Regions from separate parts of the Paenibacillus ihbetae genome, predicted to be linked through region 2. Evidence: riboswitches for the same ligand, from Rfam matches in the RefSeq annotation. Region 2 holds a riboswitch; each other region holds the start of a gene.

Region 1 (7,466 bases), 1.7 Mb from region 2:
GGAAACCGGCCCGATCCGCTTCGCTCAAGGCTTCCGACAGCCTGGCGTTAAAATAACGACGATTATACAGGCCTGTCAAATCGTCGCGGTGCGCGAGCGATTCGCTCTTCTGCAGGCTGACATGCAGCCTTTCGAACAAGCGGTCATTCTCGACCTGGATCAGGATCTGCCGGATCAAGATGAGAATGAAGCAGAGGGTCAAGCCGGTAAACAGACCGCTCCATCCCCCGAACCGATGGGCCATCAGGGCAAACATTCCGCCAAGGACGCTGTAGGGCAGCATGTATCTTACGATCAAGGTGCCTGCCGGCCACGGGTTCTTCTCGGATAGGGATCTCCTCCCCTTCCGAGGCGGCGATTGTCCTCCCGCAAAGCCGATGAAAAATGCGGAGAGGCTGTGCAGGGGATCTACATACAGGTCTGCTCTCATATTCATGAAGCTGTCAAGAAAGATCCGAAGGGCATCTCCCAGCACGAATGCGCCTCCGCCCAGGCATAGGAAGATAACCGACCGCTTGCGCAGCTGCCTGGTGTTAAAATACACCACCAGCGTAAAGAACATCAGTACGATTCCGCACAGCGGATAAAGCATCGCTCCCCCGGCAGACCTCCAGACGGTGTCCGTTCCGCCCGCCAGCTCCGGCTTGATGAGATACTCCCAGCCGACCGTGATCAGGGTTACCGCAACAATGACGATGTCCAGGGTAAACCGAATGCCCCGCAGCGGACCCTGCACCTGCCTAAACAAATAAATCAGAGCGCCGGCGAACAGGAATGCTTCCAAGCTCCAGAACAGGTCTGCCAGCCGGATCGAGCCGCCAAACGTCCCTCCTGCCCATTCATCACCCGCATACAGGATGCGCCCGATGGCATCGCCGGCCAATCCGGCTGCAATCAGAAGCCAAAACCTGCGAAGATGGCCTTGCTCATACCGACTGCCGATCACCCGGATCAAATAAGCGAATGCGGCTGCAGGCGCCATAACAGCTAGTATGCGGTGAAGCATTAAAGTCTCCGGCATCCATAAGGCCAATATCCATTGAATCAATGCGTATCCAATCGCAAGCCGAATATATAAGGAATCGGATGGAGCCGGGCTCATACATATCCCTCCCTGAAACAAAAGGTAGGCTTGGTCGTTCATGATGAATAGGTCTTTTGAATTAAAGCGTTTCCATATCCAATCATACTTTTAGCCTGAGGAAAAGTAAAGAAAAGAAGCGCCAGCAATTGGATACTCATAGGCATATAGGCCGCGCCGGGGTCGTTATTTGCGGAAGGGTCCCGGGTTGGAAGTCACCCAATTCCCACTTGACACATGGGGTTTATGTAGTATTATTCTTTCATATCAACGTAGCTTTGGTTACATATCTCAGCATATTTTTATGGGAGGGGTTCTTGTATTATGGGACAAAGACGATTGGACCATGTAGGCATAGTTGTAAGGGATCTGGAAGCAACGATCGCTTTCTATACGAAGGTGGTCGGTCTTGAGCTCAAGGACCGTCTGACGCACACGAACGGGGTCATCCAGCTGGCTTTCCTCGGCTTTAACGGCAGCGATGAAACGGAGGTCGAGCTGATTCAAGGATACAGCGACTCCCTTCCCGCGGAGGGAACGGTGCATCACTTTGCCGTCAGCACGGACGACATCGAAGCGGAATATGCACGGGTGAAGAAGCTGGACGTTCCGCATCTGGATGAGGAAATCGTCACGCTGCCGAACGGATACCGTTATTTCTTCGTATACGGTCCGGAAGGCGAATGGATTGAATTTTTCCAGCGCTAACAGGTCTCAGGTTGCCTGCATATCGAGGCTGATATGGGCCGCCTGGATCACCAGGGTCTCTCGCGGACAGGGCAGAACCATTACCCGGCGGCCTATATCGGCTTGGAAATCGCCTTCAGGCATGGGCATTCCCGTACTGGACAGGTGCTTCCGGTAGGTCTATAATAACGGAAGTACAACCCGTAACTTCATAAATTCATAAATACCGGGGGAGCTGGAATCGGCCGGCTGAGAGTGTATCCCATACAGATACTGACCCTTATACCTGATCTGGGTAATGCCAGCGTAGGAAGCCAGAGGATTGCGGCTGTTTATTAGCCGCAGTATATACTTACGCCGTCATGCGCTCCGATACGATCGGGGCGTTTTTTGTTATGAAGTGAATACGGAAAATAGTAGACATATAAGGAGAGGAGAAACACGATGAAACAACGTACATGGCTCTCTCTGCTGCTTGCCTGCGTCCTGCTTCTGGTCGCTTCAGGCTGCGGGGCAAGCGGCCAAAGCGGCGGCAGCGCGCCCGGCAAGCAAGAGGCTGGCGGAGAAGGAGAACAGCCGGCCAAGCTCCGCGATGTTCAATTGATGCTTGACTGGTCGGCGAACACGAACCACACCGGATTATATGCGGCCAAGGAGCTCGGATACTATGAGGAGGAAGGGCTGAACGTACAAATTGTACAGCCGGGCTCCGGGGGAACCGATGCGATGGTCGCTTCCGGCAACGTACCGTTCGGCATCAGCTACCAGGAGGGCGTAACGCTGGCCCGGACGCAGGGCCTGCCGCTGGTTTCGATCGCAGCCATCATTCAGCATAATACGTCCGGATTCGCCGCACCGAAGGATCGGGGCATCCAGAAGGCCGCCGATTTTGAAGGGAAGTCCTACGGGGGCTGGGGCTCTCCGATTGAGGAAGCCGTCATGAAATCCATCATGGAAATCGATGGAGCCGACGTTAACAAGGTCAACATCGTGAACATCGGAGACGCCGATTATTTTACGGCGGTCAAGCGGGATATTGATTTCGCCTGGATCTATTATGCCTGGACAGGCATTGAAGCCCAGCTTCGCGGCGAGCCGCTGGACATGATCTACGTGAAGGAATATTCTGAACAGCTGGATTATTATACGCCGGTCATCGTAACGAACGAGAAGCTGATCGCGGATGACCCGGAGCTTGTCAAAGCGTTCATGCGCGCAACCTCCAAAGGCTATCAATACGCGATAGAACATCCGGAAGATGCCGCGGCACTGCTGTCGAAGGCTGTTCCCGACCTGGATGCCGAGCTGGTGCTGGAAAGCCAGAAGTGGCTCAGCCCGCGCTATCAAGATGACGCGCCGCGCTGGGGCGAGCAGAAGGCCGAGGTTTGGTCCGGATATGCCGACTGGATGTTTGAGCGTAAGCTGCTGGAGAAGGAATTGGACGCGGACCGCGCGTTTACGAATGAATTTTTGCCTGATAAATAGGAATAGCAAGCCCCGCGGCTTCACAGGGCTGCTTCGAATCTCATCTGCGTGAAGCTTTGCGGCCGTGCAGAGCCGTGCAGATGAGATCCACCATAAACGAAAGGACGAGAGACTCATGGCGAATACACTGCTGAGCATTCAAGTCATCCCGCGTACGCCGGACGGCGGCGACAGCATCCCTTATGTGGATGAAGCCATCAAGGTAATCCAGGATTCCGGCGTCAAATACGAGGTCCATGCTTTGGAAACGACGATGGAAGGCGAGCTGTCCGAGCTGCTCCGCATCGTGGAGCGAATGCATGAAGCGCTGGTGAAAGCCGGGAGCCCGAGCATCATCTCCCAAGTTAAAATCGCACATCATCCGCAGGGCATCAGCATGGACAAGCTTACGGAGAAATACCGTCCATGAAAAGCTGGTGGAGCTCGATATGGCCGCCCGTCGTGGCGGTCCTCTTCTTTTTGATCGTGTGGCAGGCTGCGGTCTGGATGTTCGATATCGAAAAATTCATCCTGCCTGCGCCGACGGCTATCGGGCATGAAGCCATCTCCGGGGCCTCGGGACTTATGGAGCACACCTGGGCTACCCTGAAGCTAACCGTGATCGGATTTGCCATCGGAACCGGGATCGGACTCCTGCTCTCTTTGGCACTGCACAGGGTCCCTTTTCTCAAAACAGCCCTGTATCCGCTTCTCATCTTAAGCCAGAACGTGCCGACCATCGCGTTGGCCCCGCTCCTCATGATCTGGTTCGGGTTCGGCATGCTGCCGAAGGTCATCGTCATTACGCTCGTTTGCTTCTTCCCCGTAGCCGTAGCGGCCCTCGACGGGCTGGCACGGACCGACCGCACGATGATGAATTATATGCAGATGACGGGTGCGACGCCATGGCAAATCTTCGCGAAGCTGGAGCTCCCGCACGCGCTGCCCTCCATCTTCTCCGGGATTCGGATCGCGGCCACGTATTCGGTCATGGGAGCGGTCATCGGGGAATGGATCGGGTCTGACCGGGGCATCGGCTATTATATGATGCTGCAAAAATCCGGTTACCGGACCGATCGCGTCTTCGTGGCCATTCTGGTTATCGTGCTGCTCAGCCTGCTCATGGTAGGCGTTATCACCCTATTGGAGAAACGGCTGATCCGCTGGAACCGGAAGCATTAATTCGCATGGCTCGGCCATGTTCATATTCTCTCTTCATAAGTCAAGCTGAACGATTGAAGCCGGGAGGCGGAGCAAGCTCGTGGATAATTCCAGTTGCATCACCGCTGCTCCCATGCTTGGAATGGTTCTTTCGGATAGGGGATACAGATAAGTTTGAAATCAGGGATCTTTAAAAAGAAGGGAGGCTGCCCTAATGACGCAGCAAGCGCCTGATTCCGTCTTGCATTCAACCGGCGGCACGGCCGCCGCTCCCGCTCCTGCCCTGGAGGTCCGGGGGATTCGCAAGGTGTTCCGCGAGCGGCGCAGTGAAGTGCATGTGCTCGAAGAGCTGTCGCTTAAGGTGCTTCCCGGGGAATTCGTATCCATCATCGGCCCTTCGGGAAGCGGAAAAAGCACGCTCTTTCACATCATCGGCGGATTGATTGCGCCAGATGCCGGCCAAATCCTGATGGAGGGACGGGAGGTCACCGGGGGGAAAGGCCGCATCGCCTACATGCCGCAGCAGCCGGCCTTGTTCCCGTGGCGGACGATTGAGGACAACGTCCTGCTGCCGGAGGAGCTTCGGGGGACCTCAAAGGCTTCCGCCCGTGTCCATGCCCGCACTTGGATGGAACGGGCCGGGCTTGGCGGCTTCGAGCAGGCATATCCGCACACCCTATCGGGGGGTATGCAGCAGCGGGCAGCTTTCCTGCGGGCACTCATGAGCCCGCAGGAGGTCATGTGCCTCGATGAGCCGTTCAGCGCGCTCGATGCGCTGACCCGAAGCGATATGCAGCGCTGGCTGCTCGATATATGGGAGGACACGCGGCGCTCGGTGCTGATGATCACCCATCATATTGAAGAGGCGCTGCTGCTCTCGGACAGCATCTATATTCTGTCCGCCCGGCCCGGCTCGGTTCTGAAACGGGTTGAGGTTCCGTTCGCCCGTCCCCGCCGGGAAGATCTGCTGCTGGATCCGTCCTTCATCGAGCTGAAATCCGAGATTTCAGCCGTACTGCGGCAGGAGCAGCAAAAGCGCAATTGACAAGCACCCGCTGCTTACAGAAAGCTGATTTCTCCGCCTGCTTACAGGATGCTGACTTGCCGTTCTTTGGCTGCTTTTGGCATGCTGCTGGCCAACGTCATCTTTTGATGCTGATCCAGATCATTTTCCTCAGACTGTACAGCCGGCTGCATGCATGAAGCAAGCGGCCGGCTGTTATAGGTTCCGGCACGTAGCCGGATATGTAAAGAATAGCTTCTGTTCATAATCTTCGTATTGATATAACCTGCGTACAGAGCACGACACGCTGGAACGAAGGGGGACTCATATATGGCATCCGGGACATCTTCTATATCATTACCGCTTGAACCGTTCGATCGCGCGGAAAGTCCGCTCATCGATACCCATATCCATCTGGACAGCTATTCGCCCGCCGATCAGGAGAGCATAGCGTCAGCGCTCGGCAAGGGAAAGGTCCGATCGGTCATCACCGTATCCATGGACCTGCCCTCATGCCGACGCAATCTGGAGCTGTCGCGGATCTACGGGGATACCATTAGGCCTGCTTTCGGCTATCATCCGGAGCAGCCTCTCCCTTCCCCGAACGAAACCGAAGAGTTGCTTCGCTGGATGGAGGGCCATGTCAACGACATGGTGGCAGTCGGGGAGGTCGGCCTCCCCTATTATGCAAGACTGGAGGCGGAGTCGGCGGGACATTCGTGGGACAACGCACCCTATATAGAGCTGCTTGAAAAATTCGTCGCCTTTGCGAAGAAGCACGATAAACCGATCATCCTGCACGCCGTGTATGAGGATGCGGACACTGCGTGCGGTCTGCTTGAAGCCTACGGGATCGCCCGCGCCCATTTTCATTGGTTCAAGGGCTCCTGCGATACGTTAAACCGGATGGCCGCAAACGGCTATCATATCTCCTTTACGCCGGATATCCTTTATGAAGAAGAGATCCGCGACATCGCGAGAATGTATCCTCCGCAGCTCGTCATGACCGAGACGGATGGCCCGTGGCCGTTCGAGGGTCCCCTCCAAGGACAGACGACCCGCCCGGAGATGACCGCGCTTGTCGCTGCCGCTTGGGCCCGGCTGCAGGGGATTTCCGAACAGGAGGGGCGCTGGCTGCTGCATCGAAATGCCGCACGACTGTACGGATTATAACAGCGAGCTATATACGATGACCGTAAAGCTGCTTCTCGAGGAGTTCGGCGGCTGATTTCTATCCACGGTTCGTGGAGTTATAGGGAATCTGAATCTATGAATCTTGCGTTTTCGGTAAACTGCTTCAAGTCAATCTTTATGCAATCGGCTTGTCCTCCCGAAGGAAGCGGTTATATTGATTGATCAGCTCGTCCAGCACCGCCGATTGCTCGAGGACCTTGGGATGATTAAAATCGCGATATCGCTGCTTCATCTTATGAAGCTTGTTCCTCTCTCTCTCGATATCAAATTTCATGCCGTCCTTCGTTTTCATGATAAATGCCTCCCTTATGTAATATTTTATACTTTAATGTAAAATTCTAGAATCTCTGGTGTTAGACATCAGGGAGGCATCACATAGACGCTCTAAGCTTGCTGCGATGCGGAGTAATCACCGGCACGGCTTGAAACGTCGCGCCCCTTCATACAAAAAAAGGCCGCCCATGAGCAGATGCTTCTCTGCCCGGACGGCCTCTTTCCTAGTATAAGCGCGGGTTCAATCGTCGGATTTTTAAGCAACGAGGTTTGAACCGCCTCTATAACATTATTTCATGTACTTCTCCTGGTACGCCTTGGTCATCTCTTCTGTAATTTCCGCCATCTTCGGATCATTCTTGATCGTTTCGATCAACTGATCATACGCTTCAATCGGTTCCTTGCCCGTAATGACCATGACCCGCATGTCATCCACTTTCTTGGAGATCTCCGGATAGTATTTATTATACGCCTCCGAATACAGCTCTCCCGAAGGATTCGGCACCTTGACCGTCTTGCGTTCCGTTACGATCTCCACGTTGCGCTGATATACTTCATCCGGCATCCCCACGGCGCTGATCGCCATATCGTCGCTCACCAGAT
Region 2 (7,466 bases):
AGAATGACGATATTCGACGGCCCCGGAGAAAACGCAACGATAACGCAATAAATAAAGAACGAAGAATAGTTCATGACCTGCAGCTCCTTACAAGGAATTCCCTTGCATTATAGAGCGGCCGGCCGAAAAGGGTATAGTACATTATTGCGCATTCAAGAGAGCCGCCCGGGTATTCCATCGGCCGGATCCAAGGCCTTTATCAACCCGCCTGAACGTCCGTTTCCTCCGCCTTCGGCTGTTCCTGCGCATGGGCGCCGCCCGACAGGTTCAGCAGCACAACACCCGCAATGATCAGCAGAATCGAGAATATCTTCAAGCCGTTAATTTGTTCCGAAAAGAACGAATATCCGATCAGCGTGATGATCATAATGCCGAGGCCGGACCAGATCGCGTACGCCACCGAAATTTCGATCTGCTTCAGGCTCAGCGTCAGAAAGCTCAGACTGCATATATAAAAAACGACCAGCAGCACGCTCGGCAGCAGCTTCGTAAATCCCTCCGACATTTTCATATTAATGGTGCCGGCTACTTCAAACAAGATCGCCAGAGCTAAATAGAACCAGTGCATCGTTTCACTTCTCCTTTCCCTGCCCCGCGGCGATGCCGAACAGCAGAATATCCATGATCGACTTCAGCAGCTCCCCAAGCGGCATCTGATGCTTCACCGTTGCCCGGGAGTCGTACATTTGCTGGATTGCGCCCAGATACAGATCGATAAACAACGGAAGCGGGATCGGCTTGATGACGCCCTCCGCCATCCCCTGCTCCATCAGCTTGCTGACGATGCCCCACTCTTCTCTAAAAAAGGCGTCCAGCTTCTCCCATTGGTTATAATGAAACTTTTTGAGGTCCGTCAAAAGGCGCATATCCATCTTCTCCACCTCTTGGGGCAAGCAGATCAGGATTTGATGGATTTTCTCCAGAACGCCCAACTGTCCGTCCGCCGCAATTTCCCGCTCCCGCTGCTGGATATGCTGAATCAAGCTGTCAACGATCGACTCGACGATCTCTTCCTTGGAGGAAAAATGCTCATAAATGGTCCGCTTGCTGATCGCAAGCCCCTGCGCCAGATCACTGACGGTAAAGGCAAAGCCCTTCTGCTGGATCAAACGCATCGTTTCTTTCAAAATACGCTCCCGCATATTCGAGCCTCCTTGTTCTTCTTACGTTGAGCCACCTGGATACGGCGCTTCACTTCCGCCTTGCCCCTGACCGGGTTGTCGTCCGCTCAAGGCGTGCTTTGTCTTTCCTGTTCTTATCCCTCACCGTGTGCTTGGACTCTTCTGTTCTTGTGACCTCAAAACCGTACTTTGTCGTTTTTGTTCTTGTCACCTCAGAGAGTGTTATGTGCTTTTCTGTGTTGTTGGCAACTCAAAAAAGTGCAGCATCCAAGTGGAACGCATACCGCCCCAGGTATGTAAGATTGGTACCAGTAGTAACAATTCGGTACCATCCGTATTATATACCATTAAGACGGAATATCCACCCTTTTTTCGCTGCCCTATGCAACGCCAGCCCAGCACAAAAACACAAAAAAGGCAGCTTACGCAAAATTACTAGCGTAAGCTGCCTCTCTATCTAATCAAAGCGCACATCCCCGATGCCAAACCATGGAAAATGCCCCGCAGCGGCATAAGCGCCGTATGCTGCCGCCGCAAGCAGCGCGATGGTGAGCAGATCATAGCGGGAATAGCGCGAGGGGTAAAAATACGTTCGGCGCCGTCCCCGCTCACCGTCAAATCGCTTGGCTTCCATCGCCGCCGCAACCCGGTGCGCCCGGCGGATGCTCTGTGCAAGAAGCGGCACCACGTACATCCCTGCCCGGTTCACCGCCCCGCGGACGCCGCGGATCGGGACCACTCCCCGCACCTTCAGCGCTTGCCGGCGGATCACATATTCCTCCCACACCATCGGCAGAAGCCGGATGGAAGCCATAAAGCTGTAGGCGTACTTGGGAGCAAGCTTCAGCTTTTGCATCAGGCTGTAGAACAAATCGACCGACGACGTCGTCGTCACGAGCAGAAGCCCTTCGCAGGCGAAGGCGATTCCTTTAAACCCGAGGTGCAATCCACGATAGAAGCTTTCCTCCGATACCTTGAACAGCCCCCATTCCCACCAGATCGTCTCTCCCTTCCCGAACAGCATCATGGATGATGAGGAAGAGATGAAGGCGAGCAGAAATGGAATGAAGAACAGCAGCATCTTCCATGTGCGCACACCTGACAGCGCCAGGAGGCAGATCATAAAGATCAGCGCCTGATACGCCACGAAATCAATGTCGTGCGTCAGCACCGTCATCAGGAACAGGCAGCAGACGAGAAGCAGCTTCACGACCGGATTTGCCCGGTGCAGGCACGTGATGCGGACCGGATTCCATAGATTCATGACCTCACCTCCGCGTACGGCTTGCCGGAAGATTCCTTGTTCTCCTCACGGGCAGCATACTCCTTGGCTTCGCCCTCTGACCACATCGGCGGATAACCGTTCTCCTGGAAGCCAGGCGCTCTCCTTGCCGCCAGCCTTGGCGATGCCATGCAGGAGACCAGCTGCCCTTGACGAATCTCCCAAATATGGGTGGCCGCCTGCTCGGCGATTCGCATCTCGTGGGTGACCATCATGATCGCCGTCCCGGCCCGGCGCAGCCGTTCGCACATCTCCAGAATCGCAAACGTGTTCCGCGCATCCTGGCCAAACGTAGGCTCATCCAGCAGCAGCACCGCCGGCTGTCGGGCCATGGCTGTGGCCACGCTGAGGCGGCGCTTCTGGCCCGTGGAGAGCTGGTACGGATGCCGGCTCTCCTTGCCGTCTAGTCCGAATCGCTCTAGCGTCCGGCTGGCCTGCTCAGCCGCCTCATCCGAGGACATGCCGTCCACCAGCAAGGAGTACGCCACCTCATCCGACACCCGCTCCGTCACGAATTGCAGCTCGGGATTCTGAAATACGAATCCGATTCGGCGGAGCATCCGCTCCTTTTGTTTGCGGTTTCGTCTTCCTTTCCCTAGCGGTACCTCCTCCCCGCCGAGGAGGTACCTACCTTCCGCATTCAGCAGCCCCATCAGACTGAGAAGCAGCGAGCTCTTCCCCGCCCCGTTCGGCCCGACAATCGCAATAAAATCGCCCGGATACACCTCCGCCCCCTGGACGGTAATAACGGCTTTGTCCCAACGCTTGCCTGAAAATTCAGCCAGCTGAACGGCAGGCTTGCTCTGTTCCGCCGACGTAAAGTCCGCCACGTTAAGCCGTCCGGACTCCTCACCGGAATAGAGCCGTTCCCGGTTCTGTATCTGAGCAGCTGTTCCCAAATCCCCGGCGAAGGAATCATCCTGGCGGGATCCGCCGGAGGATGCGCTGGATGATGCGCCGGAGGATGCACCGGAGGATGCCTCGAGCGGTGCAAATATTTCCCTGCCGGATGGGGACTGCGCATAATCGTCCCATACGCCGGGATACCAGATGCCGAATTCCTTCAGCTCCCGCGAATAGCGGGCGAATACATCGGCCGGCGTGCCTTCACCCAGAATCGCCCCATCCGGGCCAAAAAGCACGACCCGGTCTGCATATTCAGCCATCTCTTCAATCCGGTGCTCCACGATGATCAAGGTTCGCCCTGAGGATACGGCCTTCACCGCCGTCCAGATTTGCTCGCGGCCCTCGGGATCGAGCAAGGCTGACGGCTCATCCAGAAACAGCACCTCCGGCTCCAGCAGCAGGGCAGAAGCCAGTGCAAGACGCTGCTTCATCCCTTGCGATAAATGCGCGATTTTGACATGCAGCGACTCCAGCTCCAATCCGACCGCATGCAGCGCTGCCTGCATCCGCTCTTCCATCTGCTCCCGTGGAACGCATTGATTTTCCAGGACGAATGCCAGCTCCTCGTCCACGAATGGCATGCAGAACTGGGTGTCGGGATCCTGGAACACATATCCCCAGGATGCGGGAAGCTTCTGCGCCTCGCATTTCATCGGCACCTCCGTCGCCCGGGGAATCATCCCGCTCAGCACCTGAAGAAGCGTCGATTTCCCGCAGCCGCTTGGACCCAGCAGCAGCACCTTTTCTCCGCGGGCGGCCGAGAACGAAAGGTCTTTGAACATCAGCCGTTCCTCGCCCGGATATTTAAGGCGCAGACCTTCCACATAAACCGCCGGCTCCGCCTGCGGATCATTAGACGCATCGACGGTATTTCCGGGGAGGTCCGTTAGCGTTTTAGACATGGCGCGAATCGTCCAGCGCCTCATAGTCTTTTTGCGAAGCCGGACGCAGCAGGGAGGTTACGCCGGTACGCTCCAGCGCTTTGGCGAGGACGAGCATCAAGAGGCCTGCAATGACGGCGCCGCTGAAGATCCGCATGCCGTACTTCGCCAGAAACATCCAGGTCTGCAGATCGTCCGTGTAGCTGTAGAAGAAATCAAGCAGCATCGAGCCGACGGCAGCAGCGGCCCCGGCCAGAGCCACCGTCAAGGCAGAGGAGCTGCGGTAGCGGGTTGCGGCAAATACGAGCTCGGCCCCCAAGCCTTGAATCAAGCCATACATCAGCAGCGTAAGCCCCCACCCGCTTCCGAACAGCACTTCGACATGTGCGGCTGCGACCTCTGCAATGATGGCCACGCCGGGTTTCCGAATCAGCAGATAGGCCAGTGTCGCCGCGGCAAACCACATGCCGTACAGCAATTCGTCCGCTTCGAAAAAGAGCGGCTTCAGCAGGTTGTATACCGAGCCCCAAAAGTGATACACCACGCCCAGCACCAGCGATACAAGCACCGTCACCAAAATATCGCTCAGTCTGAGCCCTTTCCTCGGCTGAGCCCCCATCATTCCTTGCCTCATCGTTTCCATCATACAACTTCCCCTCTCCATCGCTAATTTTTTGAAAATGGAAAAATCGCAACAAAAAACCGTCTGGAAAAACGCGCAGACGGAAATTAGGCCCTAATATGAGCAGGGTCGGATATTCTCTACGCTGGCATTACCCAGTTCAGATTAACGGTCAACAGCGGATAGCAGCTGCAATCTCAGCCTGATTCACTCAAGCACCCGTATTCCCTATTCGGTTTTATGTTAACTTTAAAATACACAGCCTTCCCTGTTTTGGCAAGAGTCTTTTTTTCTTCAGAGTCCGTTTGTTGATTTCCAGCCGATTCTATGTCAATATCAGAGTGATTGCTTTTCGAGCATCATCGATAGCTGAGGTCTTTGCACAAAAAGGAGATAAACATGGCCAAACGATTGCTGCGTCTGATGACAGAGCTCTCCTCCCGAAAGTGGTTGTCCCATTTGGTGGGGCAGTTCTCCCACAGCCGGTTGAGCCGTCATCTGATCCCTGCATTTATTCGAATATATCAAATTCCGGCGCATGAAGCGGAGAAGGAGCTGCATGAATACCGCTCGCTAAATGAATTCTTCTCCCGCCGATTAAAGATCGGCCTGCGCGCCATAGATGCCACAGCCGATGCGATGGTAAGCCCGGTTGATGCGACGATTACCGCCATGGGCACCATCGATACCGGCACCATCCTGAACGTCAAGGGACAGGATTACACCATTGAAGAGCTGCTTGCACAGTCTCCGAGATTCGAGAATTATGTGAACGGTTACGCGTTCGTCTTATATTTGAGCCCGACGGACTACCATCGGATCCATTCCCCGGTTACCGGCGTACAGATCGAACGGGAGCATCTTAAGGGCAAGGTGTACCCCGTCAACGATTTTGCCATGACCCATATCCGGTCGGTGCTCAGCCGCAACGAAAGGCTCATTACCTACATCAAGCATGAATTCGGTGAGGTTGCCGTGGTCAAGGTCGGGGCTTTGAACGTAAGCAGCATCCGATATGCCGACGAGAGCGTGACGAAATGGCAGATCGGGGACGAGCTGGCCTACTTCGAATTCGGCTCAACCGTTGTGCTGTTGACCGAGAGCGGCACCTTTACCCCCCGGGGAGATCTCGCTCTCGGGTCGACGGTTAAAATGGGCGAGCTGCTCGGCATCCTCCATCCGCCCGCAGACAAGAAGAAGAAGCGGGAGGTGTGCTTGGAGCAGGAGTTATGTACGGAAAAATAAGAACGCCCTTGCCGTTTTAGACAAGGAAAACGTCATGAATCATCTTTTCCCAGCAGCCGGACGATCAGCCGCTGAAAGAAGCGGTCGGGCAGCCATGCCTTGATCCGCCCGGTCAGCCGGGTGCTGCGGGGAAGCCGGTACCGGAATCTTGGATGGTCCATACCGGCGATTCGAGCCACCAACCTTGCAACCTCGAGCGGATCCCCGCTCTTTTTGGCGGTCCGTTCGGAGTACGCCAATACCCGCTTCAGCATCCCGCTGTAGGGCGATCCCTCCCTCACCTTCAACTCACCGAAGCTCTTCCCCCAGATCGGCGTACCATAAGCCCCGGGCTGCACCAGCACCACATCGATGCCAAGAGGCATCAATTCCATGGCCAGGCTTTCCCCAAGGCCTTCGACAGCGAATTTGGAAGCCGCATACGGGCCGTACCCCGGAAAGCCAACAACGCCGCTGATGCTGCTGATCAGAATCATTTTGGATTTACCGGTCCGCCGCATCAGCGGCAGCATGCTTTGCGTTACGGCGACGGTTCCGAGCACATTGGTCTCGAGCTGTCTTCTCCACTCGCTGAGCGGCACGTCCTCTACGAATCCGCCGACCGCGATGCCAGCGTTATTGACCAGCACATCCAAGCGCCCGAGCTCTTCCTCTGCGAAGCGCGCGGCTGCTAATACCTGCGCTTCGATGCAAATATCAAGCTCGATCACGCGAATCCGTTCGGCCACGTCGAACTTCGCCGCCTGCTGCAGGAGCTTCCCGGCTGCCTCCGGTCTTCGCATCCCCGCTGCGACATCATACCCGCATTTCGCCAGCTCGATGCTGATCAGCAGTCCGAAGCCGCTGGATGCGCCCGTCACCAGGGCTGTCTTTTGATTCGCCGCTTTCATAAACTCCATCCCCCCAGCTTTCTCAATCATGCAGTCGCGACTCCCCCGCTTGGCCTAATCCCTTGCCGCAACTCGAAAACCTCTTATAAACCGCTTCGCGAATATCCGTAACCTGATCATACACGGGGTCGGGCCCAAGCTCAATCGTGAAACTTAGATCCTGAGCATACAAGCCAAGGGGCATCACGCCAGGGGCCCATGTAAAAAGAGAGCCCTGCCGGACTCCCTTTACGGTTAACTTATAATATTATTCCCACATGATGCTACTCGCCAACCAGCCAACCTGGTATGTACAAGACTTTTAAGATCACCCGGCCGGGCTGCTAGCTTTGGATCATCGTATATAAAATCGGGGTTCACCTTCTTATCCCCGGACAAAATACTCAGGCTCCATCAAAACCATACATCAAGATGCCCTTGGTTCATCGTCGACTTCATGCGGCGCAACCGATTCCGAAAAATGCTGCCGCCGCCGCGACTGAAAAACCGCCCGCGCACCCGTCTTCTTGGGCTCATTCC
Region 3 (7,466 bases), 2.3 Mb from region 2:
CCTTGAGTCAAGGAATGGAAGAATGCGGCCATAGAGGCCCCAGCCAGCGTAATCTTGACCGGAGTCATGCCGTCCCGGCCGATGCTGCCGAGCATGAATACGATACCCCCGCTGACGGCGGCGCCGATCAGGGCCACCAAGGTAAATGCCTGCAGCCCGTCAACCCCGAGCCAGCCTGCGGCCATAATAATGAAGAAGGCTGCACCGGCATTCACGCCTAGCGTACTGGGCGATGCAATGGGGTTGCGCGTGATGACCTGCATCAACGCGCCTGCCACTGCGAGGCTCGCCCCCACGGCTGCTGCGATGAGGGCCCGGGGAACCCTTGCGGTCAGGATGATGAGATGCTCGTTGCCGCCATTATAGTGAGCGAACGAGTTCCATACTTCCGTTAGCGGAATGTTCGTTACGCCGAACGCGATGCTGCCCATCATCGCGGCGGCAAGCGCCAGCAGCGATATCAATAGTCCGAGTAAGCGCATATATACTCACTTTCTTAATTTCATGGATTATTAAGTTCATATGAATTTTAGGTGAAAGGGAGCCGATCTGTCAATGAACTTGATAATCATTCTCAAAAAATATATTGATATTTTTGCTGGAAACCGTTATAGTTTTGAATCGGTAAGTGATAATGATTTTCAATAAAGCGGAAATGATATGAGGGGGATTACGATAGGAATGGGACAAGGAACAGCTAAGAAACCGGGCCGAGGGCTGAAATGGAGCTTGCTGGCGCTTATTATGGTTGTCATACTCGCAGGCTGCGGATCGAATGGAACGCAGAATAATGCAAGCCAGCCATCGAACGGAGAAAGCGGAACGGCTCCTGCGAATAACGGCTCCGGTGCATCCGGCGATTCGTACGAAGTAGTGCATGCGATGGGAACCGAGACGATCAAGGGCGCGCCGCAAAAAGTGGTCGTCCTCACGAACGAAGGAACGGAAGCCTTGCTCGCGCTGGGCGTGAAGCCGGTAGGCGCCGTTAAGTCCTGGACAGGCGACCCATGGTATCCGCATATTAAAGACCAGATGGAAGGCGTTACCGTGGTCGGCGAGGAGAGCCAGCCTAACATTGAACTGATTGCCGGACTGCAGCCGGACCTGATCATCGGCAACAAAATGCGTCAGGAGAAAGTGTATGAGCAGCTGAAAGCGATCGCGCCGACGGTATTTGCGGAGGATCTTCGCGGAGAATGGCAGAACAACTTCAAGCTCTACGCACAGGCAGTGAACAAGGTAAGCGAAGGGGAAGAGCTTCTCTCAGCGTACGACCAGCGTATTCAGGATTTCAAGGAGAAAGCCGGAAGCAAGCTGGATGAGACCGTCTCTGTGGTGCGTTTCATGGCCGGCAAGACGCGCGTTTACCATACGAACACCTTCTCGGGGGTTATTTTCGATCAGATCGGCATCGCACGTAACGAGATGACGAAGAACGCGAAGGACAATTTCGTGGACGAGATCACGAAGGAGCGGCTTCCTGAGGTGGATGCCGACAGACTGTTCTACTTCACGTACGAAACCGGCGACGGCGGCGCCAACCAGACCGAGCAGGAATGGGTCAACGATCCGTTGTGGAAAAACCTGAACGTCGTTAAGAACGGTCAAGCCCATAAGGTCGATGACGCCATTTGGAACACGGCCGGCGGGATTCTGGCGGCAAATCTGATGATTGACCAGCTGTATGAATTTTACGGCCTGGAGAAATAAAACCGTATCCTGACCCCATTTCAAATAGAGAGTATGATGATGGGATACCAATAAAAGCAGCCTGTTGAGTTGAACTGTGACCCATAAGATGGACACTTTGAAAAAAGTGACTTCTTGTGGGTCATTTGTGTTTTAATCAAGGTATGTGACGAGGAGTGATACGAGAATGGGGAAGTTGAAACGGGTGCTCTTTACCGAGGAGCAAATGAGGAAGCTGGAGGAGAATCCAAACGTACACCATGTGACCGAGGCGGCCATTACATACACACCTGCATTCAAGCTGGAGGCGCTGAAAGCCTACAAGCAGGGGCAGACACCTTCAGAAATCTTTATTCGTGCCGGCTTCGACCTGGACGTTATTGGTCATAAGAAGCCCAAGGACAGCTTAAAACGGTGGCGTGAAACCTTCGAACTGTACGGTGAGGAAGGTTTGGCTACAGAGCGGCGCGGTAAGGGCAGTACAGGGCGCAAGCCAGCTGGTCAGTTGTCAGCCGAAGAAGAATTGAAACGGGCTAAGGCCCAGATCAAACTGCTTGAAGCTCAAGTGGACATGCTAAAAAAGCTCGAAGCGCTCGATCGGCAGAAGAAGAAACGCTGACGCCCTCCGAGCGCTATGAGATCATAAATCGCACCATTCGGGCATATGGCCTGAAACGAATGACACGCTATCTATGCGAGCTCGTGGAAGTAAGTCCAAGCGGCTATTACAGGTGGCTGGGGACGGAAGAAGATCGTCAACTTCGTGCTGCCGCCGACGAGCAGGACATCCTTCTCATCAAGCAGCACTTTGACGCGCTCCGTGGCAAAGCAGGTGCGCTTGTGATTAAGATGCGGCTGGAACAGATAAGCGGCGTTGTCATGAACCACAAGAAGATTCGCCGGCTTATGAAAAAGGCAGGCTTGGTGGCCGTAATCCGTCAGGCGAACCCCTACCGCAAGATGGCTAAGGCAACTCAAGAGCACAAGACGTGTCCGAACCTGCTGGAGCGAAAGTTTAACCAAGGCGAACCTGAGAAAGTGTTTCTCACTGACATCACTTATTTGCGCTATGGAAGCGGACACTGGGCATACCTTTCCTGCGTGAAGGACGGGGCGACCAGGCAGATCCTTGCCGACAGCGTGGCAGCAACACTCGAGCTTCCAATTGTCGAGCGGACGCTACAGCGTCTTTTAGAGCGATTAGATGGAAACATTCATCCAGAAGCGATTCTGCACTCCGACCAAGGGATGCACTACACGCATCCTAAAACCCGTCTTCTCATTGCTAAGGCAGGATTTAAGCAGTCGATGTCGCGCAAAGGCAATTGCTGGGACAACGCCCCGATGGAATCATTCTTCGGTCACTTGAAAGACGACGTTGATTTTAGCGATTGCCAAACTATTGATGAAGTGAGGGTGCGAGTGAAGGAGTACATAAGCTACTACAACTCAGAACGATACCAGTGGACATTAAAAAAGATGACCCCCGATGAATTCAGAGGTCATCTGCTTGCTAGCTAAGCTCTAGGCGGTTTATTTCAAACTGTCCACAAATCGGGTCACAGTTCAAGTCAGCTCAACAGGCTGTTTTCTTGTCCAGTTTTATTGAGTTTATCAATTGAAAGCTGCAATTCGAAGTTCTTTTGTGAAGACAATTTCAAGTTTTCTTCCACGCAATTCGTTTTTCGTTAATCACTTGTGAATCCTTTTGAGCATGCTGCCATTGTTGTCCAAACTATATGCTGCCTCCATTGAGCTTCCAGCTTTGGTTACATACACTAGAATCTGGCCTTGCCGGTATATGGCGCCGAATCGTTGCCTGGAGATTTCAATTTGGTCCTGAAATTGACGAAATGCATGGTTTACTTCCGCGACTGCATAAGACGTAATGCTCAGCGTCAGCTGAATCGCATTATTGCTTGCGCCCGATTGATGGCCAATTCCCGGTAATGACGAGTATTAAGCAAACACGGAAACGTTTGACACCACCGCCAAACCTATGTACAGTAATAGTCAATAGAATAGGAAGTCCACTAGGGGAGCCGTCAGCGGCTGAGACAAGAGCGTATCTTGGACCCTTTGAACCTGATCTAGTTCGTACTAGCGTAGGAAAGTGGAGCCTTCACGGATAGAGTCCTTTTTGCGCCTGCTCCTGCCGGGCAAGAGGACTATTGCTGAAGCCGCTCCGTTTTTCGGGGCGGCTTTGTTTGTCATGCCCCGAAAAACGTAATTTCCTGCATTTTCGTCGCGCAGCACGTTAACGCACGGTACGAGCTCGCAGCATGCAAGAGTTACCGGGTATGCAAATCTAGCCGTGTACATAAAGGGTTGCCGGATATACACATGTAGCCGGGTACAACGGCTGCCGGATCTGCAAAGTTTCCCGGATGGAACCGTTGCTGATATGAAAAGGATGCACGGTGTGCGTAGGTTGGTTTACGGGACATGCAACGGATGCTTGGCTGCCATTGTCAGGATTGCTCGGATTACCGGGATTGCCGGGTCGCTAGGAGGACTTCCTGCTCTTCATTTCAAGATGGAGGTGGGGATAACAATGACGTTTACCCAAGAGCTTCGCCAGCAGGCGGACGGAATTTTCGAGGCGATCGTAAACCATCCCTTCGTGCGGGGAATTGCCGCCGGGAAGCTGGGCAGCGAACAGCTGATTCACTATGTGAAGCAGGACTTCGAGTATTTGAATGCCTACATTCGCATCTATGGCATCGCCATATCCAAGAGCACGAGCCGGGAGGACATGGCGGCGTTCAACGAACAGATTGCGTTTATCCTCAACAGCGAGGTGCATCCGCATCAAAATTTCTGCTCGGTCGCGGGAGTGAACTATGAGCATCTCCAGGGCTACCCTCTTGCTCCGTCTGCGCACCATTATATCCGTCACATGCTGACCGTTGCGCATGAGGGAACCCTCGGCGAAATTATGGCGGTCCTGCTTCCTTGTCCGTGGACGTATTATGAGATCGGCCGCAGATTGCTGGACGAAGTTACGCCGGATCGCACCCATCCGTTCTATGAATGGATTCATTTTTACGGGGATCGCGGTGAGGATGCGGCAGGGAAGTTCCTCAGCCGTGTGGATGCATGGGCGGAAGGAGCGACGATAAAGGAGCGGGAGCGGATGCGCGAGCATTTCATGCTGAGCTGCCAGCTGGAGTATATGTTCTGGGACATGGCTTACAAGCAGGAGGAATGGCCGGTGCCGTTCCAGTCGCTGGTGGATGCCGGATAACGAAATGTCATCTGCTCTGGATGAATCAGTGTACGTGTTGAGATGGGATTCATGCGAATTTATAGGTCATATACGAAGCCAAGAAAAGGAAAGGATGATGGCAATGAGCGGAAATACATGGGATTCGGGGCTTGCGGAGCTTTTAACGAAGGTGCAGCAGCAGAAGCCCCTTGTCCATAACATGACCAATGTGGTGGTTACGAACTTTACGGCCAACGGCCTGTATGCGCTGGGCGCGTCGCCGGTAATGGCATATTCCCCCGACGAGGTGGCGGATATGGCCCAAATTGCCGGAGCGCTCGTGCTCAACATCGGCACGCTGTCCCGCGAACAAGTGGATGCGATGATCATTGCCGGGCAATCCGCCAATACGCATGGCGTCCCGGTTCTCCTCGATCCGGTAGGAGCGGGGGCCACGCCGTTTCGGACCGATTCGGCCCTGCGGATCCTGCGTGAAGTGAAGGTTTCCCTGGTGCGGGGCAATGCGGCCGAGGTTGCCAATCTGATCGGCGAAGTCCGGGTGATCAAGGGGGTCGATGCGGACGACTCTGCGTCCGGCGGGAACTTAGAGCTGGCGCTGCGGGCTGCACAGCGGCTAAATACGGTGGTGGCCATTACGGGAGAGGAGGACGTGATCAGCGATGGTGTTTCGGCGCGAATCATTCGCGGCGGGCATGTGATGCTGACGAAAGTAACCGGGGCGGGCTGCCTGCTCACTTCCGTGCTTGGGGCTTTCGCCGCTGTAGAGCCGGATTTGCTGCTCGCGGGAACGGCTGGCCTTGCCTTCTATGGGGCAGCAGCCGCCCGCGCGGCTGAGCAAACGGCCGGACTCGGGCCGGGCAGCTTCCAGATCGTCTTCCTGGATGAGCTTGCAAAGCTCCACTCCGGTTCGCTCGAAGGGTACGCATCGGTCTGCGAAGCGGATATCCTGGCGGAAGGGAGCGTATCCCGATGACAGACGCACGGATTCCGAGAGCGCTGACGATTGCCGGTTCCGACAGCGGGGGCGGCGCCGGCATTCAGGCGGACCTGAAGACGTTCCAGGAGCTTGGCGTGTACGGCATGTCGGCATTGACTGCGGTAACGGTGCAGAACACGCTTGGCGTCCATGGCGTCTACCCGCTGCCGCCAGAAGCGGCGACGGAGCAGATCGAGGCGGTGGGCGGCGATATCGGCGTGGACGCTTTAAAGACGGGCATGCTATTTAACGCCGAGATCATCCGCCTGGTCGCTGACCGGATCCGGGTGTTTGGCTGGGAGAGAGTCGTTGTCGATCCCGTAATGATCGCCAAGGGTGGTGCCGAGCTGCTGCGTACTGAAGCCGTTGACGCACTAAAGCGGGAGCTGCTTCCCTTGGCGATGGTGGTGACGCCTAATATTCCGGAGGCGGAGGTGCTGGCCGGAATGGGGATCCGCACGAGGCATGACTGCCGGGAAGCGGCTCGCCGCATCGGCGGGCTCGGTCCGCGGATCGTCATCATCAAGGGCGGTCATGGCAGCTTCGAGGAGGATGGAGATCAGGTGGTGGATCTGGTATATGACGGCACCGGCTTTACGGAACTCAGCGCCAAGCGCGTGAATACCGTTCATACACATGGGACCGGCTGCACGTTCTCGGCAGCCATTACGGCAGGTCTGGCCCAGGGCCTGAGCGCCTTCGATGCGATTCAGAGCGGGCGCTTATTCATTCAAGCGGCCATTGAGGACGGATTGAACCTGGGGCAGGGACAGGGCCCGACCAATCATTGGGCATACAATCGCCGCCGTCAGGAGGTGCTGCAATGACGGGCAGAGTGGCACCCGAGATGATGAGGCGGCATCTGCGAATGTACCTCGTGCTCGGCAGCGTGAACTGCAGCGTCGAGCCAAGCTTGGTCGTGCAGGAGGCGTTGGCTGGAGGCGCAACCATGGTCCAATTTCGTGAGAAGGGACAAGGAGCACTCACCGGGGAGCCGATGATCCGGCTGGCTCGCCGGATCCAGGAGCAGTGCCGGCAAGCACGCGTACCCTTCATCGTCAATGACGATGTAGAGCTGGCACTGAAGCTGGACGCCGACGGCGTGCATATCGGCCAGGACGATGAATCCGCGGCTTCGGTACGTGAACGGATCGGCAACCGGATGCTGGGCGTCTCCGCCCATACGGTGGAGGAAGCCCGGCGCGCAATCCTCCATGGTGCCGATTATCTTGGCATCGGACCGATCTACCCGACCCGCTCAAAGGATGATGCCAAGGCTGCGCAAGGCCCGGCAATTCTTCGTGAGCTGCGCGAAGCTGGAATCCGTTTGCCGATCGTTGGGATTGGCGGGATTACCGTGGATCGCGTGGAGGAAGTGATTGGAGCGGGTGCGGATGGCATCGCGGTGATATCCGCCGTGACGGGAGCGGCGTCGGCGCAGGAGGCTGTGGAGACTTTTATGGGAAAGATACGCCGAGGAGCCGAGGGGATTTCTTAAGTTGTAAGAGGATTATAAGCGGATCAAGAACAAGGGTGCCTACTTCTGAGGCACCCTTGTTTGGTTTACCGTAT
Region 4 (7,466 bases), 1.1 Mb from region 2:
AAATTTGTCCGAGCGTGTTCATGTTCTCTTCAAAGGATTCCATGTATTTGCTTGTATCCACGCCCAGGAAGACTGTAGGAGCGATTTTGTTAAGCTCGTCATAGGCTTCCTGCTGTCTGCCGGAAATGATGATCAGGTCCGGTTTGATGCTGTTGATTTTCTCGAAGTCAGGCTCTTTCAGGCTGCCGACGTTCTCGTATTTCTTGTCCTCGAATTTGGATAGGTACGAAGGAATATTCGCTTGCGGTACGCCAAGTACTTCTACACCCAGCTTATCCAAGGAATCCAGAATTCCGAAATCGAATACGACAACGCGCGTAGGATTCTTCTTTATATCTGCTTTGCCAAGCTTATGCGTAATCGTAATCTTCTCGGAAGCTGGCGTGTTCGTATCACCGCCGGCTGCTCCCGTTGCCTCCTTATCCTGTCCGCAAGCTGCGAGTACGAAAGTGAACATTGCTACCATAACTAACGCTAACCATTTTTTCATTGCTTCCACCCCGTTTGAATGATTTTTTATATTCGTAATCCATGGTTTATGACTTCTTGTCATGCTGATTCCTATGCGTTTGTCGCACATAACCTTTGGTCAAGCCCGGTTAAGCTTCTCCTACCCAACGATCTAATCCTATGTATAACCGTTCATCCCTCCTGGCTGTAATCAAGAATAGCAATGAAGTTTCATTTATTTTGAATTTTTGGTTGATTCTGTAATATTAGGAGGACGCATAGAACCGTGCCGTCCTTCTAAAAGGCAGCCAGGTCTGTCCGGACGGATAGGAACGCTAGGGCTTAAGCCTTTCGGAATGTCTCCCGGTTCTTATCCTCCGAACGCTTATTTCATCCTTGACGTTAGGCGTAGTATACACACACTCTGTTATCGTTAATCTCTTCGATCTCAATGTCCATATCATAGATGCTGCGAAGCACGTTGCTCTGAATAATATGCTCTGTCGGGCCTTCGCTCTCGATCGCCCCATCCTTCAACGCCACGATGTAATCGGAGTAAAACGAAGCAAAGTTGATATCATGAATGACGATGACAATCGTTTTGTTCAGATCGGTGACAAGCTTTCTGAGGATTTTCATAATCTGCACCGAATGCTTCATGTCCAGATTGTTCAGCGGTTCATCAAGCAGGATATACTCGGTGTTCTGAGCAATGACCATCGCGATGTAGGCGCGCTGGGTCTGACCGCCGCTGAGCTGGTGAAGGTATTTATGCTGCATATCCTGAAGCTCCATATAAGCGATCGCTTCATCCACGTACTTCTCATCTTCCGCCGTCAGCCTGCCTTGGGAGTAAGGAAAACGTCCGAAGGATACGATCTCGCGTACCGTCAGGCGGAGGCTGATGTGGTTCGACTGCTTCAAGATTGAAACCTTCTTCGCCAGATCACCGCTCTTCCATTGGCTGACTTCCTTGCCGTCCACGGTAATCTGTCCGCTATCCTTGCCCGTCAGTCTGCTGATCATGGACAGCAATGTACTTTTACCGGCCCCGTTCGGACCGATAAAGGACGTGATTTGGCCTTTCGGGATCGTAACCGACACGTTGTCGACGACTTTTTTGCCGCCATAGACTTTCGATACGTTCGTAACCTGGATCATGCTTTACTCTCCTTTAATAGCAGGTATATAAAGTAAACACCGCCGATGAAGTTGATGATGACGCTGAGCGTCGTGGAGAAGGTAAACACCCGTTCTACAATCAATTGACCGCCAACCAATGCGATGACGCTGATCAGTATGGAAGCTGATATCAAGAAGGAATGACGGTAGGTTTTCATAAATTCATAAGCAACGTTGACGACCAGCAGTCCAAGGAATGTGATCGGACCCACCAGCGCTGTAGCAACCGAGATCAGCACCGCCACAACGATCAACAGCCGCTTAACGACATAATCGTAGTTCACGCCAAGGTTGATCGCCTGCTCCCGACCGAGCGCAAGCACGTTCAGATACTTGGTGAATCTGGCGAAATACAGGAGCGTAACGGCAACGACGATGCTTGCCATGATCAGCAGATCGGTCTTTACGTTGTTAAAGCTTGCAAACATCTTATCCGCTACATACTGGAACTCGTTCGGATCGATCAGCACCTCCATGAAGGAGGACATGCTCGAGAACAAGGTGCCGAAGATCATACCGATCAGGAGGAGGAAGTAAATATTATTGCCTTCCCTCCGGAACAGAAGCCGGTATAACACGCCGGCGAACAGAATCATGGCCCCGACGTTGATCAGGAAATTCACATTGCTTCCCAGTTCGTACAGTGTGAAGGAGCCGAACACGAAGATGACGGTCGTCTGAATCAAAATGTATAAAGAATCCAATCCCATGACGCTCGGCGTCAATATCCGGTTATTCGTGACCGTTTGAAACACCATGGTCGACAGGGCGATCGCCCCGCCGGTCAGAATAATGGCCAGCACCTTCTTGATTCTTCGCGGGAAGGCATAGTCCCAACTGCCGCCAAGATCGATGAACAGAAAGGCCGCCACCAGAATAATTGCCACCGCGGCCAGCAGGCCGATTTTGGCTCTATAAGTCATAAGCCTTTCTCCTCATCAGTAAGTAAATGAAAATACCGCTTCCGAGCACGCCCACGGTCAGACTGATCGGAATTTCGTATGGGTAAATGATGATCCGGCCAAGGATATCGCAGAACAGAACGAATCCGGCCCCTAGCAGCGCGGTATGGGAAAGGCTTTTTTTCAAATGGTCTCCCAGATACAGGCTTACAATATTCGGTATGATCAAACCGAGAAAAGGAATCACGCCGACCGTCAATACGACGGATGCGGTTACCAGCGCTACAATGACCAAGCCCAAATTAACGACGCGCCGGTAATGAAGTCCTAGGTTCGTGGCGAATTCCTCACCCATGCCGGCAACCGTGAATTTGTTGGCGAACAGGTAGGCCAGGATGACCAGCGGAACACTGATATACAGAAGTTCGTATTGTCCCTTGATGATCATGGAAAAATCGCCTTGAAGCCATGCGGACATGTTCTGAATGAGATCATATTTATAAGCGAAGAACGTAGCGATCGAGCTTACAATGTTCCCGAACATGAGTCCGACGAGCGGAATAAAGATCGCATCCTTGAACTTGATCCGGTCCAGGATCTTCATGAAGATAAACGTGCCGGCAAGAGCGAATACAAAAGCTACCAGCATTTTCACAAGCGGTCCGCTTGTCGTGAATACGAGCATCGCTACGAGAATCCCCAGTCTTGCGGAATCCATCGTTCCCGCCGTTGTCGGCGATACGAACTTGTTGCGGCTAAGCTGCTGCATGATCAATCCGCAGATACTCATGCTGACTCCAGCCAGAATTAAACTGACCAGACGCGGCAAGCGGCTGACGAGCATAATATGCTGTTGTTGTTCCGTCATGGAGAATAAGTCCAGCGGCGAAATATCTTTGACTCCGATAAATAAGGAGACGATGGAAAGCGCCACAACGGCTGCGGCTAAGTAAATGATCTTCATGGCTCTTCCTTCTATGCATATGTCTCTGATTAATCCGGCAGCTCGTAATTCAGTCATCATTCTCATTGAGATTGATTATCAATTACGTTCTGATAAGCATTATATCATCCTCATTCTCAACCGACAAGTATAATTGAGAATCAAACTCAATTAAATTTTTCATCTTTGCATGATTTGTTCATCATTTGTTCATAATATGAAGCTTGGCTGGAATAGCCGTTGTTGTCCTTCATCCTTCCTTTGTTCTCCCTCTTTACGCCTTATTATAGGAAAGAAAATTTCAGCTGCCTGTTACAGCTCCTGATTACGGGGTATTACATCAATAAATTCTCGATTACGGGGTTGACAATGACCAATGAGATATAATAACATACTAACGGAAGTATTATTTCTTACGATAAGTAAGTTGTTAAGGAATAATAATTCAACTTTTATTAGCGATTACCGTGATGCATATTTGCTTGAATGATAGGACATCTTTTTATCAGGCGTATGCAATCCAAACCATGACTCAGGAGGGTTTATCAACATGTCTAAAGACTTCCTTACCGCACTTAAAAATCGCCGTTCCTACTATGCGATCAGCAAGGATTCCGTCATCTCCGATGAGCGTATCCAAGAAATCGTGAAAGATGCCGTTAAATACACGCCTTCTTCCTTCAACTCCCAAAGCGCACGCGCGGTCGTTCTGCTTGGTGAGCAGCATGACAAGCTGTGGAATATTACGGAAGGCATTCTGAAGGAAGTGGTGGGCGACGAGCAAGCATTCAAATCCACTGCTGAGAAAATGGCCTCTTTCCGTGCAGGCTATGGCACCGTGCTGTTCTTCGAGGACAATGACGTCATCGCAGGGCTTCAGCAAAACTTTGCGCTCTATGCCGACAACTTCCCGGTATGGGCTAATCAGTCGAACGGCATGCTTCAGCTCGTTGTGTGGACAATGCTGGAAGCCGAAGGACTGGGTGCTTCCCTGCAGCACTACAACCCGCTGATCGACGAAAAAGTAAAAGCGGAATGGAACATCCCAGAAAACTGGAAGCTGATTGCGCAAATGCCGTTCGGCAAGCCGGTCGCTGAGCCAGGGGACAAGGAATTTGCTCCGCTTGAAGATCGCGTGAAAGTTTACAACTAAGCGAGACAAGATCAAAAGCGCCATCAGGAAGCTTTGCACAAGCTCCCCGTGGCGGCTTTTTGCTGCGGTCCATTGTTTTTTCGATCCCAAGACGTTACAATTACCAGGTAAAGAAGCCGCCCTCTTTCGAAGCTTGTACCGGCCGGCATCAAAGTAAAACTTCATATCTTGTGTTGCTGTACTAGGGGTGCCTTGTGCTGAGAAACGGCGGAACCGCCGTTAACCCTTACTACCCGATCTAGGTCATGCTAGCGTGGGGAAGTGTAGCGTTTATGTTTATGTATTTTTCGCGTAGACATTGCCGCACTTTCCAACGGGGTGCGGTTTTTTTGCGTTCTATTTAACGTTCTTAAATTTATGCTGCGGGAGGAAACGACAATGAATGAGCTAGTATGCGGAACCAGCCGGATTGTTGGCTGCCGGTTCTCGGTATTTCCGATGACGGACCGCTTCGTCGAAGTGATTATGGGAGCACTAAAGTCTGTGCAAACGGATAAGGTATGGATTCACACCGATGATGTCAGCACTTGCGTCCGGGGCCGTGCGGAGCATGTTTTTGACGTGACCCGGGCGATATTCGCCCATGCGGCAGCTTCCGGCGTACATACGGTTTTTAACGGAACCTACTCGATCGGCTGCCCCGGCGATACGGATGCGGATGTCTATATGTCCGAGGATTCCCGGGTGTTAAACAGCGAGCTTGGACCGCATGCGGATATCGAAAGCGCCTGCCAGTTCGCCTTATACCCGCTCGGGACCGAGCAATACATGGATATCATTTACGGCGAAGTGCAGCGTGCCAAGGAAAAAGGAACCTTCGGGGGCAGCGTCCATTACGCAAGCCGTCTTGACGGAACGCTCTCGCGCGTATTCGAATCCCTGGAGGATGCGTTCAGTCATGCCATACAAACGGACTCCAGCCACCTGGTGATGACCGCTGTCGTGTCTGCGCACAGCCCATCACCAAAGCATAGAAGCGTATAATATGCAGCTTAAGCAGGCAAGGACCCGGCAAAATGCCGGGTCCTTGCGCTATCCACCGCGTATCCTTGATGAATCAAACCCAAGCAAGCGAGATGATTACGAGCAGGATAAAGAGAACCAATATAATACCCGTAGATGTGCCCCATACATCTCCACCATATGTTCCGCTCATGAAGATCCCTCCTGGATTTATTGAAATACGTGATGTTATCACATATTACGGTATGATCCGGAAAGGATGCCGGTCACGGCAGCTGTACCGCTTGTCTTGCCCCAACCTGGTTGCCTTATTCTTCATAACCGGCAAGCAGCGGGCCGCCGTAAGGGAGCAGCACCTGCTCGCACAGCTTCATAAGCTGTTCCGATTGCCGGCTCCGGTACATCGCCTCCAGCGCATGCACCAGCTGCTCGCCAAAGCGCGGGTCGAACCCCGACACTAACCGGAACAGCGTCTTCCCCTCCCCCGTCCACTGCCGGTTCACCCTCAGGACAAACTCGCAGAGCAGAGTCGATATTTTTTGAACGGTAAACCAGGCTTCCCCGTCCCCTTTGGCTTGCTCAAGATCCATCATATACTCGGTGATCATGTACCGGGCTGCATCAATATCGGACATCGTTAACGGCAGCGGGCCGTAAGCCAGATCAGCCTGCGCCTCCTCGCGAATGTTGTCCCCCTCCGGTACCGAGCGAAGGACGATGCCTTCGGCCATGATCCGCTGCAGTGTCGGATTCGCCGCAACGATGCCTGCGTCAAAATCCTCGCGATAGCCTGAGCTTGATACGATAAACAGCTCTACGATCCAGCCGGCAGCTTCGATCGTCCTTCTTCTCAGCCCTTCGCCTTCTCTCTCTACAATGATCACGTCAAGGTCGGAATGCTCGTTGTGTTCTCCTCTGGAAGCACTGCCCCCCAGTACAGCCAGCAGACAATCCGGATATTGTTCCGACACGACCTTCATGGCGGCCTGAATCGGCTCCATCTTCATGCGTCTTTCCCCCAAACCGCTCATATCTTCAAAAAAAGGGCTCAAAATAGTAAATTCAGCGAAAACCCCAAACGTACCTCAATCATATGGTAAATAAACAAATATCCTTATGCAGACGACGAAAGTAGGGATCAATCCGATGAATTACATTAATATGCTGTCCAAATTAGGGATGGGCAGCGCCCACCCCGGCGGATTCGAAGCAACACTGCGAATGCTGAAATCGTACCCCATCCGGCCGAGCAGCCGAATTCTGGAGGTTGGCTGCGGCACCGGCCGAACGGCCTGCCATCTATCCGGCCTGGGCTACCAGGTGACGGCCATTGACCTGAATGAACATATGATAACCAAAGCGAAAGCCAGGGCGGAGGCTATGGGGGCGGACGTGGAATTTCTTCAGGCTGACGTATGCTCGCTGCCTTTTCCGGACCATCAATTCGATGTCATCCTGGCCGAGTCGGTCACCGTCTTCACCGACGCGTCGCGTTCCATCCCGGAATATTACCGCGTACTGGATGCCGGCGGCATTTTATTGGACAGGGAGCTGATTCTCGACAAGAGCATGCCTGAGCCGCAGCTTGGCGAGCTGCTTGCCTTCTTCGGCATCCCCTGCCTCATGGACCGGGAGAAATGGCGCGATGCGCTGCTGGGCAGTGGCTTCAGGCTGGCCGAGGTTTTGGAGTACAATCATTTCAACGAACAGCTGAAGGAGGAGCAGACGCGCCACCTGGACGCCTATGAGCAGCGGGATAAAGGGATCTTGCTCGATCTCGCGCTCTGGGAGACGGTCTTCAAGCATGACCGCATGATTCTCGACAACACCGAGTATTTGGCCTCCGCATTGTTCCGGGCGGAGAAATAGATAA

The links. A riboswitch is a leader RNA that binds a small molecule or an ion and turns the genes downstream of it on or off. The one in region 2 is predicted to bind thiamine pyrophosphate.
Region 1: linked by a shared signal. The riboswitch ahead of BBD41_RS11820 (ABC transporter substrate-binding protein) and the one ahead of BBD41_RS19245 (ECF transporter S component) in region 2 are both predicted to bind thiamine pyrophosphate.
Region 3: linked by a shared signal. The riboswitch ahead of tenA (thiaminase II) and the one ahead of BBD41_RS19245 (ECF transporter S component) in region 2 are both predicted to bind thiamine pyrophosphate.
Region 4: linked by a shared signal. The riboswitch ahead of BBD41_RS24255 (YkoF family thiamine/hydroxymethylpyrimidine-binding protein) and the one ahead of BBD41_RS19245 (ECF transporter S component) in region 2 are both predicted to bind thiamine pyrophosphate.

Annotation. Positions count from the first base shown of each region.
Region 1 covers NZ_CP016809.1:2,631,869-2,639,334, forward strand. Annotated here, with positions in the region: gene BBD41_RS11810 (GGDEF domain-containing protein) at 1-1,102, opposite strand, end outside; gene BBD41_RS11815 (VOC family protein) at 1,406-1,789, shown strand; TPP riboswitch at 1,987-2,098, shown strand; gene BBD41_RS11820 (ABC transporter substrate-binding protein) at 2,213-3,253, shown strand; gene BBD41_RS11825 (thiamine-binding protein) at 3,369-3,662, shown strand; gene BBD41_RS11830 (ABC transporter permease) at 3,659-4,414, shown strand; gene BBD41_RS11835 (ABC transporter ATP-binding protein) at 4,608-5,438, shown strand; gene BBD41_RS11845 (TatD family hydrolase) at 5,727-6,569, shown strand; gene BBD41_RS11850 (aspartyl-phosphate phosphatase Spo0E family protein) at 6,706-6,882, opposite strand; gene BBD41_RS11855 (extracellular solute-binding protein) at 7,153-7,466, opposite strand, start outside.
Region 2 covers NZ_CP016809.1:4,310,208-4,317,673, reverse strand. Annotated here, with positions in the region: gene BBD41_RS19270 (LysE family transporter) at 1-74, opposite strand, end outside; gene BBD41_RS19265 (DMT family transporter) at 200-568, opposite strand; gene BBD41_RS19260 (TetR/AcrR family transcriptional regulator) at 573-1,142, opposite strand; gene BBD41_RS19255 (energy-coupling factor transporter transmembrane component T family protein) at 1,579-2,385, opposite strand; gene BBD41_RS19250 (ABC transporter ATP-binding protein) at 2,382-4,211, opposite strand; gene BBD41_RS19245 (ECF transporter S component) at 4,204-4,833, opposite strand; TPP riboswitch at 4,933-5,045, opposite strand; gene asd (archaetidylserine decarboxylase) at 5,212-6,057, shown strand; gene BBD41_RS19235 (SDR family oxidoreductase) at 6,090-6,977, opposite strand; gene BBD41_RS30485 (hypothetical protein) at 7,341-7,463, opposite strand.
Region 3 covers NZ_CP016809.1:2,022,089-2,029,554, reverse strand. Annotated here, with positions in the region: gene BBD41_RS09200 (FecCD family ABC transporter permease) at 1-482, opposite strand, end outside; gene BBD41_RS09195 (ABC transporter substrate-binding protein) at 682-1,710, shown strand; gene BBD41_RS30240 (HTH domain-containing protein) at 1,877-2,308, shown strand; gene BBD41_RS30235 (IS3 family transposase) at 2,305-3,210, shown strand; TPP riboswitch at 3,715-3,818, shown strand; gene tenA (thiaminase II) at 4,244-4,936, shown strand; gene thiM (hydroxyethylthiazole kinase) at 5,040-5,891, shown strand; gene thiD (bifunctional hydroxymethylpyrimidine kinase/phosphomethylpyrimidine kinase) at 5,888-6,721, shown strand; gene thiE (thiamine phosphate synthase) at 6,718-7,392, shown strand.
Region 4 covers NZ_CP016809.1:5,388,840-5,396,305, reverse strand. Annotated here, with positions in the region: gene BBD41_RS24280 (siderophore ABC transporter substrate-binding protein) at 1-490, opposite strand, end outside; gene BBD41_RS24275 (iron ABC transporter ATP-binding protein) at 853-1,611, opposite strand; gene BBD41_RS24270 (iron chelate uptake ABC transporter family permease subunit) at 1,608-2,555, opposite strand; gene BBD41_RS24265 (ABC transporter permease) at 2,545-3,498, opposite strand; gene BBD41_RS24260 (nitroreductase family protein) at 4,028-4,630, shown strand; TPP riboswitch at 4,804-4,907, shown strand; gene BBD41_RS24255 (YkoF family thiamine/hydroxymethylpyrimidine-binding protein) at 5,009-5,614, shown strand; gene BBD41_RS24250 (sporulation protein YjcZ) at 5,688-5,786, opposite strand; gene BBD41_RS24245 (nucleotidyltransferase domain-containing protein) at 5,902-6,600, opposite strand; gene BBD41_RS24240 (class I SAM-dependent methyltransferase) at 6,740-7,462, shown strand.